3 regions of the Dorea sp. 210702-DFI.3.125 genome follow, and region 3 is predicted to be linked to each of the others. Evidence: a T-box and tRNA genes for the amino acid it is inferred to sense, from the RefSeq annotation. Region 3 holds a T-box; the other regions hold tRNA genes.

Region 1 (3,289 bases), on a different contig from region 3:
GGATGAAATTATTAAAAAATATCCAACTCCATTTCATCTTTATGATGAGAAGGGAATCCGCAAGAATATGCAGGCACTAAAAGAAGCATTTGCATGGAATCCGGGGTATAAAGAGTATTTTGCAGTTAAAGCAACGCCGAATCCGTTCCTGATTGATATTTTGAGAGAGTATGGATGCGGATGTGACTGTTCTTCTTATACAGAACTTCTCCTTTCAGATGCAATGGGAGTAAAGGGAGAGGACATTATGTTTTCTTCCAATGACACACCGAGAGAAGAATATGAACTTGCACACAAGTTAGGAGCAATTATTAATCTGGATGATATTACGCATATTGATTTCCTTGAAGAGACAATTGGCGAGATTCCAGAAACGATCAGTTGCCGGTATAATCCGGGCGGACTGTTTAAGATTAGTAATGATATTATGGATAACCCGGGAGATGCCAAGTTTGGTATGACAACGGAGCAGCTTTTTGAAGCATTTAAGATTTTAAAAAGCAAAGGTGCGAAGGAATTTGGAATTCATGCCTTCCTTGCAAGTAATACTGTAACAAATGAATATTATCCGATGCTTGCAAAAGTATTATTTGAAGTGGCTGTAAAGCTTCAGAAAGAGGTAGGCATTCATATCAAATTTATTAATTTGTCAGGCGGTATCGGAATTCCGTATACACCAGATCAGGAGCCAAATGATATCCGTGCGATTGGAGACGGTGTGCGGGAAGTTTATAATGAGGTTCTTGTGCCTGCAGGCATGGGAGATGTAGCTCTTTATACAGAACTTGGAAGATTTATGTTGGGACCTTATGGCTGCCTTGTAACAAAAGCAATTCATGAGAAACACACCCATAAGGAATATATTGGGGTAGATGCATGCGCAGTAAATTTGATGCGTCCGGCTATGTATGGTGCATATCACCATATTACAGTTATGGGAAAAGAAGATACGCCGTGTGATCACAAATATGATGTAACAGGTTCCCTTTGTGAGAATAATGACAAATTTGCAATTGACCGTATGCTTCCGAAGATTGATATGGGAGATGTTCTTGTGATTCATGATACAGGGGCACATGGATTTTCTATGGGATACAATTATAATGGAAAATTAAAATCCGCAGAGGTGCTCTTAAAAGAAGATGGAAGCACACAGCTTATCCGAAGAGCTGAAACACCAGCAGATTATTTCGCAACCTTTGATTGTTTTGATATTGGAAAAAAATTAATAAAATAAATGTTGTATTTCACGCAGTTGTGTGTTACAATTAATCTCGGCTTGAAAAAGCTGGGATATGCGGATGTGGCGGAATGGCAGACGCATCAGACTCAAAATCTGACGTAGGTGACTATGTACGGGTTCAAGTCCCGTCATCCGCAGTTGATTTATGAAAGAGCATCGAAGACTTAAAGTTTTCGGTGCTTTTTTGTTCTTGCACATTTATTAGATATTCATTATAATAAAATCGATGTTTTTAGAGGAACAAAAGAAGAAAGAATGAAATGACGAAAGGAAGAAGATTATGGGATTTACAGTACAGGATATGCTTGATATGAAATTATTTCAGAAAGCGAATCTGCTCTGGGGCAAAGGTGGTATTGGCCAGGAAATCCGTGGTGTTACGATTATTGAATCTCCAGATATTGTTCGTTTTATCAGTGGTGGAGAGGTCCTTCTGACAGGATTGAATGCATTTCAGAATTGTTCCCCGGAAGAGTTCCGCAGTTATATCGCGGAGCTTGCAAAGAAAAAAGTAAGTGCACTTGTGATTAAGCAAGGAAGAACCGTAGACTTCATGGAGGAAAAGATGGCGGTCATACAGGAGTATGCTCAAAAGACAGAAATTCCTGTCATTGAGATTCCGTTTGAAATGCCATTTCGAGAAATTCTTAATACGATCATGGAGCATATTTTTAGTGAGGAAGTTATCAGACTTAAGTATTTTAAGACAACTCATGATAATTTCACGGCACTGTCACTTTCCTTTCATTCCATGGAAAATGGAGTGCAGCGTATTGTAGACATTTTGTCAAAACTGATTGGAAACCCGGTGGCATTGTTTGATCAGAATCTGGAATGCCAGGCGACAACAGATACGAGAATCCGTGAATTTGAAATTCAGCCGGACGCAAAAGAATATTCTTTAGACTTCTATTCAAATTATAAATACCGGAGACAGGAAATTACATTGGAGGAAAAACCGGAAGAAAAGATCGGGCAGTATCTTGTGCGATTGAATGTTATGTATAATGCGAGAATGTATCTGGTTGTTACTGAAACAGAACATCCGGTCAACGGTATGGATTTTATTGCAGTTGAGAATGCAGTAACAGCGTTGAAGCAGGAATTGTTCCGTCAAAGTTCACTGGCAGATCTTGAGAAAAAGTTCCAGAGTGATATTATGAACAATATTTTGAATGGAAAGGTTCACTCAATTCAGGAACTTCGAAGGGACAGTTCCCTGCTTGGGATTTCTATGGATGCGTCCTACCGTATTATTGCGTTCAATCTCGGATATAGCTCAAATCAGGTCGATCTGAATGACACGGTGAAATACACGAATATATTGAACAATGCGATCGCTATTGAATTTCCGAATGTGAAGATTCAGAATGATATGGACAGAGTCATTGTGATCCAGGAAGTAGATCCGGCGAGAAAACAGGAAGAATATCGTCACGAATTGAAAGAAATAGTCATGAAAATCCAGAAGCGTGTGGCAAGTACGAAAAAAGATTTGAAAGTCTGTGCCGGAGTCGGACGAATGATAGAGGGGATTGAACATATTCCGAGCAGTTTTAAAGAGGCAACTGATTCACTGATGTTTATTGATATTCTTGGAGATGAAAATGAAGACAGTCAGTCCAAAATTATGATTTTCTCCGACATGGGAATTTTCAAACTGCTTTGTCAGCTCAGTGATGAGAAAGAAATGATGGAATATGTACCAGAATCTCTTCAAAAATTATATCATTACAAAAAACAGCAGCGTCAGGATCTGATCCTGACACTTAAGACTTATCTGGAACACAACCAGAATCTGACAAAGACAGCTCAGGACTTGTATATACATTATAAGACGGCGGCCTATCGTATTGAGCGGATTTCGCAGATCACAGGCATAGATTTTGATAACCCTAATGAAGTACTATCTGTCCGAATTGGCTTAGTTGTATGTAAAATGATGGAAAATTTAAAAAAATAGCAGTTTTTTGAGAAAGTAACAGAGATTTATCAGTTGTTGATAAATCTCTGTTATTTTTTTGTCCAATTATGCAGATGCGTATT
Region 2 (3,289 bases), on a different contig from region 3:
AGTCTGCCAACGCATTTGGCGATGACACCATGTACATTGAAAAATATATTGAAAACCCACGCCATGTAGAGATCCAGATCATGGCTGACACTCATGGAAATGTAGTGGCTCTCGGCGAACGTGACTGTTCTGTACAGCGCAACCACCAGAAGTTGATTGAAGAATCTCCTTCTCCGGCTATCACTGCCAATACCCGCGCTTCCATGAACCACGATGCCGTTCTTGCCGCAAAAGCTGTTGGTTACACAAATGCCGGAACGATCGAGTTCATTCTTGACCAAAGCGGAACTTACTACTTCATGGAAATGAATACCCGTATTCAAGTCGAGCACGGTGTCACAGAAATGGTTACAGGCACAGACCTGATTATTGAACAGATCCGTGTTGCCATGGGCGAGCCGCTTAGCTTCACTCAGGAAGAGGTCACACCACGCGGACATGCCATTGAGTGCCGTATCAACGCTGAAATTCCGGAGAAAAACTTTATGCCAAGTCCTGGTGTGGTAAAACATTTGCACCTTCCTTCTGGAAATGGTGTGCGGGTTGATACCGGTCTTTACACTGGCTACCGCATTCCTTCCGAGTATGACTCCATGATTGCGAAAGTTATCGTTCATGCACCGGACAGAGATGCTGCAATCCAGAAAATGCGGTCTGCGCTGGACGAGATGGTGATCCTGGGCGTTGAGACAAATCTGGACTTCCAGTACCGAATCATGAAAAATCCTGAATTCTGTGAAGGAAATGCAGATACCGGATTTATTGAGCGGTTGTTAAAAATTGATTAATTATCTTGCTGAAATAATTTTCGAACAATAACACTAAGAGCAGAAGCATTACCCCAGCCTCCGTTATGCAAAACATTCCGATGAGACTTATGCTTCTTGCTCTTTTTTTCGTGTTGAAAATCCATGTTTTACATATCTCATATGCAATTTTTATGTTATTATATATGTAATTAGTCAATGTTTGATGCCAGGGTCAAAAGGGCTTTCATCCACATGCGCTTTCTCTTAAGTGGATGAAAGTCCTTGACCCCACCCCAACATCATTTTATAAAAGAAGGGCAGGTTATGTTATTATGTACAAAGTTGATTTAAATAGTGATTTAGGTGAGAGTTTTGGCCGTTATACGATTGGAAATGATGACAAGATTATTCCACTGATTTCTTCTGCGAATATTGCATGTGGTTTTCATGCATCTGATCCGGTTGTGATGACAACTGCGATTGAGCAAACGAAGGAGGCCGGGATTCAGATTGGTGCGCATCCGGGATTTCCGGATCTGATGGGATTTGGCCGTAGAAATCTGGCCGTTTCTCCGGCAGAAGCAAAAGCGTATACTCTGTATCAGATCAGCGCTCTTGGAGGTATGTGCAAAGCCCATAATATGCGCCTGCAGCACGTAAAACCACATGGAGCCCTCTATAATATGGCTGCAAAAGATTATGAGCTTTCTAAAGCTATCTGTGAAGCTATTAAGTCCTATGATCCAGAAATCATCGTAATGGGACTCTCTGGAAGTGAAATGATCCGTGCAGCAAAAGATCTGGGGCTTAAAGCAGCTAGCGAAGTATTTGCAGACCGCGCTTATGAAGAAGACGGAACACTTGTGAACCGCCGCAAAGAAGGTGCAGTCATCAAAGACGAGAACGAAGCAATTGCCCGCGTGATCCGCATGGTAAAAGAGCAGAAAGTTACAACAATCACCGGAAAAGATATTTCCATTCAGGCTGATTCCGTATGCGTTCACGGTGATGGCGAAAAAGCTCTTCTTTTCGTTGAGAAAATCCGAAAAGCTATGGCAGAAGAAGGTATTACGATCAGCCCATTAAAAGACATTTGTAATTAACTTTCCTTCCACCGAAAGAACAACAACAACTTTTTCAAAAAAAATCAAAAAAATGTTTGCATTTTCCATCAACCTATGATATCATATCTTTTGTCGAGCGGAGATGGCGGAATGGCAGACGCGCTAGATTCAGGTTCTAGTGGGAGCAATCCTGTGAGGGTTCAAGTCCCTTTCTCCGCATTGGACATAAGATGCGAAACACCGTAAACTCAAGGGTTTATGGTGTTTTTCTTTGCTCAAAAATAGAAAAACAGCAAAAAAAGGACACCCCTAATCAACGATGAGGACGTAGCACTTTAACAAAGTACTACGTCCCCAGCTATTTTTTAACATTTTTTAGTTCAGGAAGTTTTCGATTATGACTCCTTCTGCTTCTTCTTCTGTCATTCCCAGTGTACGGAGTTTTACAAGTTGCTCGTCGTTAATCCTTCCGATAGCCGCCTCATGGATAATTGCTGCATCTACATGTTTTGCGTTAATCTCCGGAATAGAGCTGACTTCAGCGTGATCCATGATAATAGAGTCGCATTGTACATGAGCATGGCAGAGATTTTTACCGACCGCTCTTGGATGAAATATCTGCCTGGAGCTGCCTTTTGCAACGGATCTGGATACGATCTGTGCAGAGCTTCCTTCACCATTCATTTCTACCATCATATTGGAAGTTGCTTCCTGGTTTCCATGTGTCATCAGCTTCTCTATAACGTACAGTTTTGAGTTTGCTTCCAGATATACATTATTCTCACGTACAGTGGAATCTACACCTTTTATCTGTGCGGTATCAAGTGTAAATACGGAATTCTCGCCAAGATAAACTTCTGTGACCGGGTTGAGGACTCTTGTTCCTGTTCCTTCGCCTTCTCCGTAATGTTTCTCCACATAACGTACGTTGCAGTTTTTTTCTACGTGAAATGTGTGGATTCCATCATGGCGGCTTTCATTGCAACCGCTGTTGTGAATTCCACAGCCTGCAACAATCGTTACATTTGCTCCTTCTTCTATATAAAAATCATTATAAACCACATCGGTCATTCCTGTGGCATCTACAACGACCGGAATATGTACTTCTTCTCCATCTGTCTTACCATCGATATAAATGTCGATGCCCGGCTTATCCTGCTTTTTCTTAATTTTGATATGCTCGCTGTCACCGTGGCAGAGGGCAATTCCATTGTGTCGTAAATTAAATGCACCTGACTGTTTAAATCCACTTGCATCGATCTGTTCCAGTACTTTTTTTGTAATTTCATCTAACGTCATCATATTGCTTTCCTCCCTCCTTATCTGCATGTCAGACAGCTATAAGAATCTGCTGTCTTTCCTAATAGTTGTGGAAGGATCTCGTCAGTTGCTCCAATGGACGCGATCTTACCGTCTTCGATGACCATGATCCGGTCTGCCATCTGAATGATTCTCTCCTGATGTGAAATGAGAACC
Region 3 (3,289 bases):
GACAGTCAACAGTAATTATAATACAGCCATTGGTGTTGGCACACTTGTAATTGCACAGAAAAAGACAAATGCAAAACTTTCATTTAATCAAAATATTGAAAATAAACACAACCGTTTAACAGCAGCAGAGGCAGAAAGCTTTGATTTTGGTGGTCATATTGAAGTAGATGGAAATGCTGTGGGAGATACACCTGGAATTAGAACTAATTTTGTTGGTAAGACCGCAACAGGTGAAATTGTGTCTGGAACGGAAGCTTTTAAAGAAGAGGGAGAATATATTGAAACAATCTCTATTATCGGCGGTAACTATTTGGCAATACCAATTGTAAGAACTTATACGATTGGTGAAGCGAAAAATACAATTCAGTTCGAAAAAAAGATCGTATATGCAAGATATGATGGAAATGAACACGGCATGACTGCTTACGCATACAATGAGGACGGAGATAAGCTTGGAGAAGCAGCGCTGGAATACCAGAACATTTTACAGACTTCAACGGATGTATCTCCGGTAGAGAATTCAAGTGCTCCAATAGATGCAGGAATGTACCGGGTAGTAGCAATCTATGATAATGCAGAATCAGAAGTTGGAACACTGGTTATCACAAAAGCAGTTGCCCAGGGGACTGTGACAGTCGGAAACGCAGAGACTACTTATGGACAGAAATTGAATTTGAACAGTGTGATTATTCAGACAAAGAATATAGCACAGAGAGATATCGCTGCAATACAGGATACAATCGCATGTGCCGGAAGTGATGAAGCAATTGGTCCTCATGCTATTACAGTAACTGTTCCGGAATCTGTATCCAGAAACTATCTGCGTACAATCAAGGTCAATAAAGGAACACATACAATTATTTCAAAAGAAGTTACAATTACAGCGGATTCTTGTAAAGCACAGTACGGCAATACATTTCCGGAGTTTACTTATCAAATATCCGGAGTCAGTGATAAGGAGAACCTTGGAGACATTTCCGTTGTGAAACGCGAAGATGGTAATCATGTTGGAACTTATACATTAGATGTGCAGGTGGCAAACCAGAATTCAAATTATAAGTATAATCTGGAATCAGGAACACTTACAATTAAGAAGCGTGCAATTACTGTGGCGATTGATAAGAAACAGAAAGTGAAAGGTCAGAAAGATCCGGCGCTGACTTATACAGTAGAAGGAGACGGATTAGTCGAAGGTGATTCACTTGGAATTTATCTGAGCCGTAAATCAGGTGAAAAAGTCGGACTTTACGACATTTACATGGACACTTCTAATCTGAATAAAGATTATGAATTAGCATCTGAACCAAGTGGAAAGGATAAGTTCGAGATTGTAGAGAACAAGGCGGGATTGACGAATCAGAAAAATGATTCTGGAAAATCTAAAACGAATGGAACTCAGGTAAAAAGTGTAAAGAAACAGCCGGGAACTGTATGGGATAGAATCAAAACCGGAGATAACAATAAGCCGGTTGGATATTTCATAGCAGTATTGATTTCACTTGCAGCAATCATTATGATAATCAGTGCCAGATTTCAGCGCAAGAAATAATACATTTTATGAAAACTGACTGTTGAAAAAGGCAGAAAACTTCGGATTGAGTCTTGACTTATTTTATCATTCTTCTTATAATAATGAAGAATATGAAAGAGACATGGAAGAGGAGTATTAAGAGCCTATCGTTTTCAGAGAGTTGCCGGAGGGTGCAAGGCAATGACGTAATCTCCCAACTCGCCTCGGAGTTCTTCTGCTGAACAGGTCAGACATTTATCGTAAGGACAACATAGGCAGGAGCGGGACTTCCCGTTACAGAAGCAATGAGTGCATATGAGAATTCATATGAAGAAGAGTGGTACCACGGAATCAAGCCTTTTCGTCTCTTTGGAGATGAGAAGGCTTTCATTTTATTTTAGATGCAGTATTGCAGAAAGAGAGGAAATCAATATGTCTAAGATACCTTACAATCATAAGGCGATCGAGAAAAAGTGGCGTGACAAATGGGAAGAGAATCCGGTCAATGTCCAGTTTGATGAGAATGGAAAGAAAAAAGAAAAATATTACTGCCTGGATATGTTTCCATATCCTTCAGGTAACGGACTTCATGTAGGTCATTGGAGAGGATATGTAATCTCTGATGTATGGAGCAGATATAAATTACAGCAGGGCTATTATATCATTCATCCAATGGGCTGGGACGCATTCGGACTTCCGGCAGAGAACTACGCAATTAAGATGGGAGTTCACCCGGAGATTTCAACAGCAGCTAATATTAAAAATATTAAGCGTCAGATCAATGAAATCGCAGCTCTTTATGACTGGGATCGTGAGGTCAACACAACAGACCCGAACTTCTACAAGTGGACACAGTGGATTTTTGTAAAGATGTTCAAAGAAGGACTTGCTTATGAGAAAGAGTTCCCAATCAACTGGTGCCCATCATGTAAGACAGGTCTTGCCAATGAAGAGGTCGTAGGCGGAAAATGTGAGCGTTGTGGAGCTGAAGTTACAAAGAAGAATCTTCGTCAGTGGATGCTTCGTATCACAAAATATGCAGACAGACTTCTAAATGATCTGGACAAGCTTGACTGGCCTGAGAAAGTTAAGAAGATGCAGGCTGACTGGATTGGAAAATCATACGGTGCAGAGGTAGATTTTCCAGTAGAAGGAAGAGATGAGAAAATCACAGTTTATACAACAAGACCAGATACACTTCACGGAGCAACATTTATGGTACTGGCTCCGGAGCATGAACTTGCTAAGAGCCTTGCAACAGACGAGACAAGAGATGCAGTAGAAAAATACATTTACGATGCATCTATGAAATCTAATGTTGACCGTATGCAGGATAAAGAAAAGACAGGCGTATTTACAGGAACATATGCGATCAACCCGTTAAATGGAGCAAAAGTTCCAATTTGGTTATCTGATTATGTACTGGCTGATTACGGTACAGGAGCTATTATGTGTGTACCTGCTCATGACGATCGTGACTTCGAGTTTGCAACAAAATTCAATATCCCAATCATTCAGGTTATTGCAAAAGATGGTAAAGAGATTGAGAATATGACAGAGGCTTATACTGAAGCTGTCGGAACAATGATCAATTCCGGTGAGTGGAATGGTATGGAGTCTGCCGTACTGAAAAAAGAGGCACCACATATTATCGAGGAGAGAGGAATCGGACGCGCAACCGTAAACTACAAGCTGCGTGACTGGGTATTCTCACGTCAGAGATACTGGGGAGAGCCAATTCCGATCGTTCATTGTCCGAAGTGTGGAAATGTTCCGGTA

The links. A T-box is a leader RNA that pairs with one kind of tRNA and senses whether it is charged. The one in region 3 lies ahead of leuS (leucine--tRNA ligase), so its partner is inferred to be a tRNA-Leu.
Region 1: it has a tRNA-Leu gene. The T-box ahead of leuS (leucine--tRNA ligase) is inferred to sense a tRNA for this amino acid. The anticodon was not compared.
Region 2: it has a tRNA-Leu gene. The T-box ahead of leuS (leucine--tRNA ligase) is inferred to sense a tRNA for this amino acid. The anticodon was not compared.

What each region holds. Positions count from the first base shown of each region.
Region 1 covers NZ_JAJCNF010000001.1:28,307-31,595, forward strand. The annotation lists gene LI164_RS00130 (diaminopimelate decarboxylase) at 1-1,237, shown strand, start outside; tRNA gene LI164_RS00135 (tRNA-Leu) at 1,298-1,380, shown strand; gene LI164_RS00140 (PucR family transcriptional regulator) at 1,524-3,206, shown strand.
Region 2 covers NZ_JAJCNF010000030.1:6,690-9,978, forward strand. The annotation lists gene accC (acetyl-CoA carboxylase biotin carboxylase subunit) at 1-788, shown strand, start outside; gene LI164_RS12840 (LamB/YcsF family protein) at 1,082-1,852, shown strand; tRNA gene LI164_RS12845 (tRNA-Leu) at 1,950-2,032, shown strand; gene LI164_RS12850 (SufD family Fe-S cluster assembly protein) at 2,189-3,115, opposite strand; gene LI164_RS12855 (ABC transporter ATP-binding protein) at 3,133-3,289, opposite strand, start outside.
Region 3 covers NZ_JAJCNF010000006.1:91,167-94,455, forward strand. The annotation lists gene LI164_RS04795 (MBG domain-containing protein) at 1-1,549, shown strand, start outside; T-box leader at 1,645-1,882, shown strand; gene leuS (leucine--tRNA ligase) at 1,943-3,289, shown strand, end outside.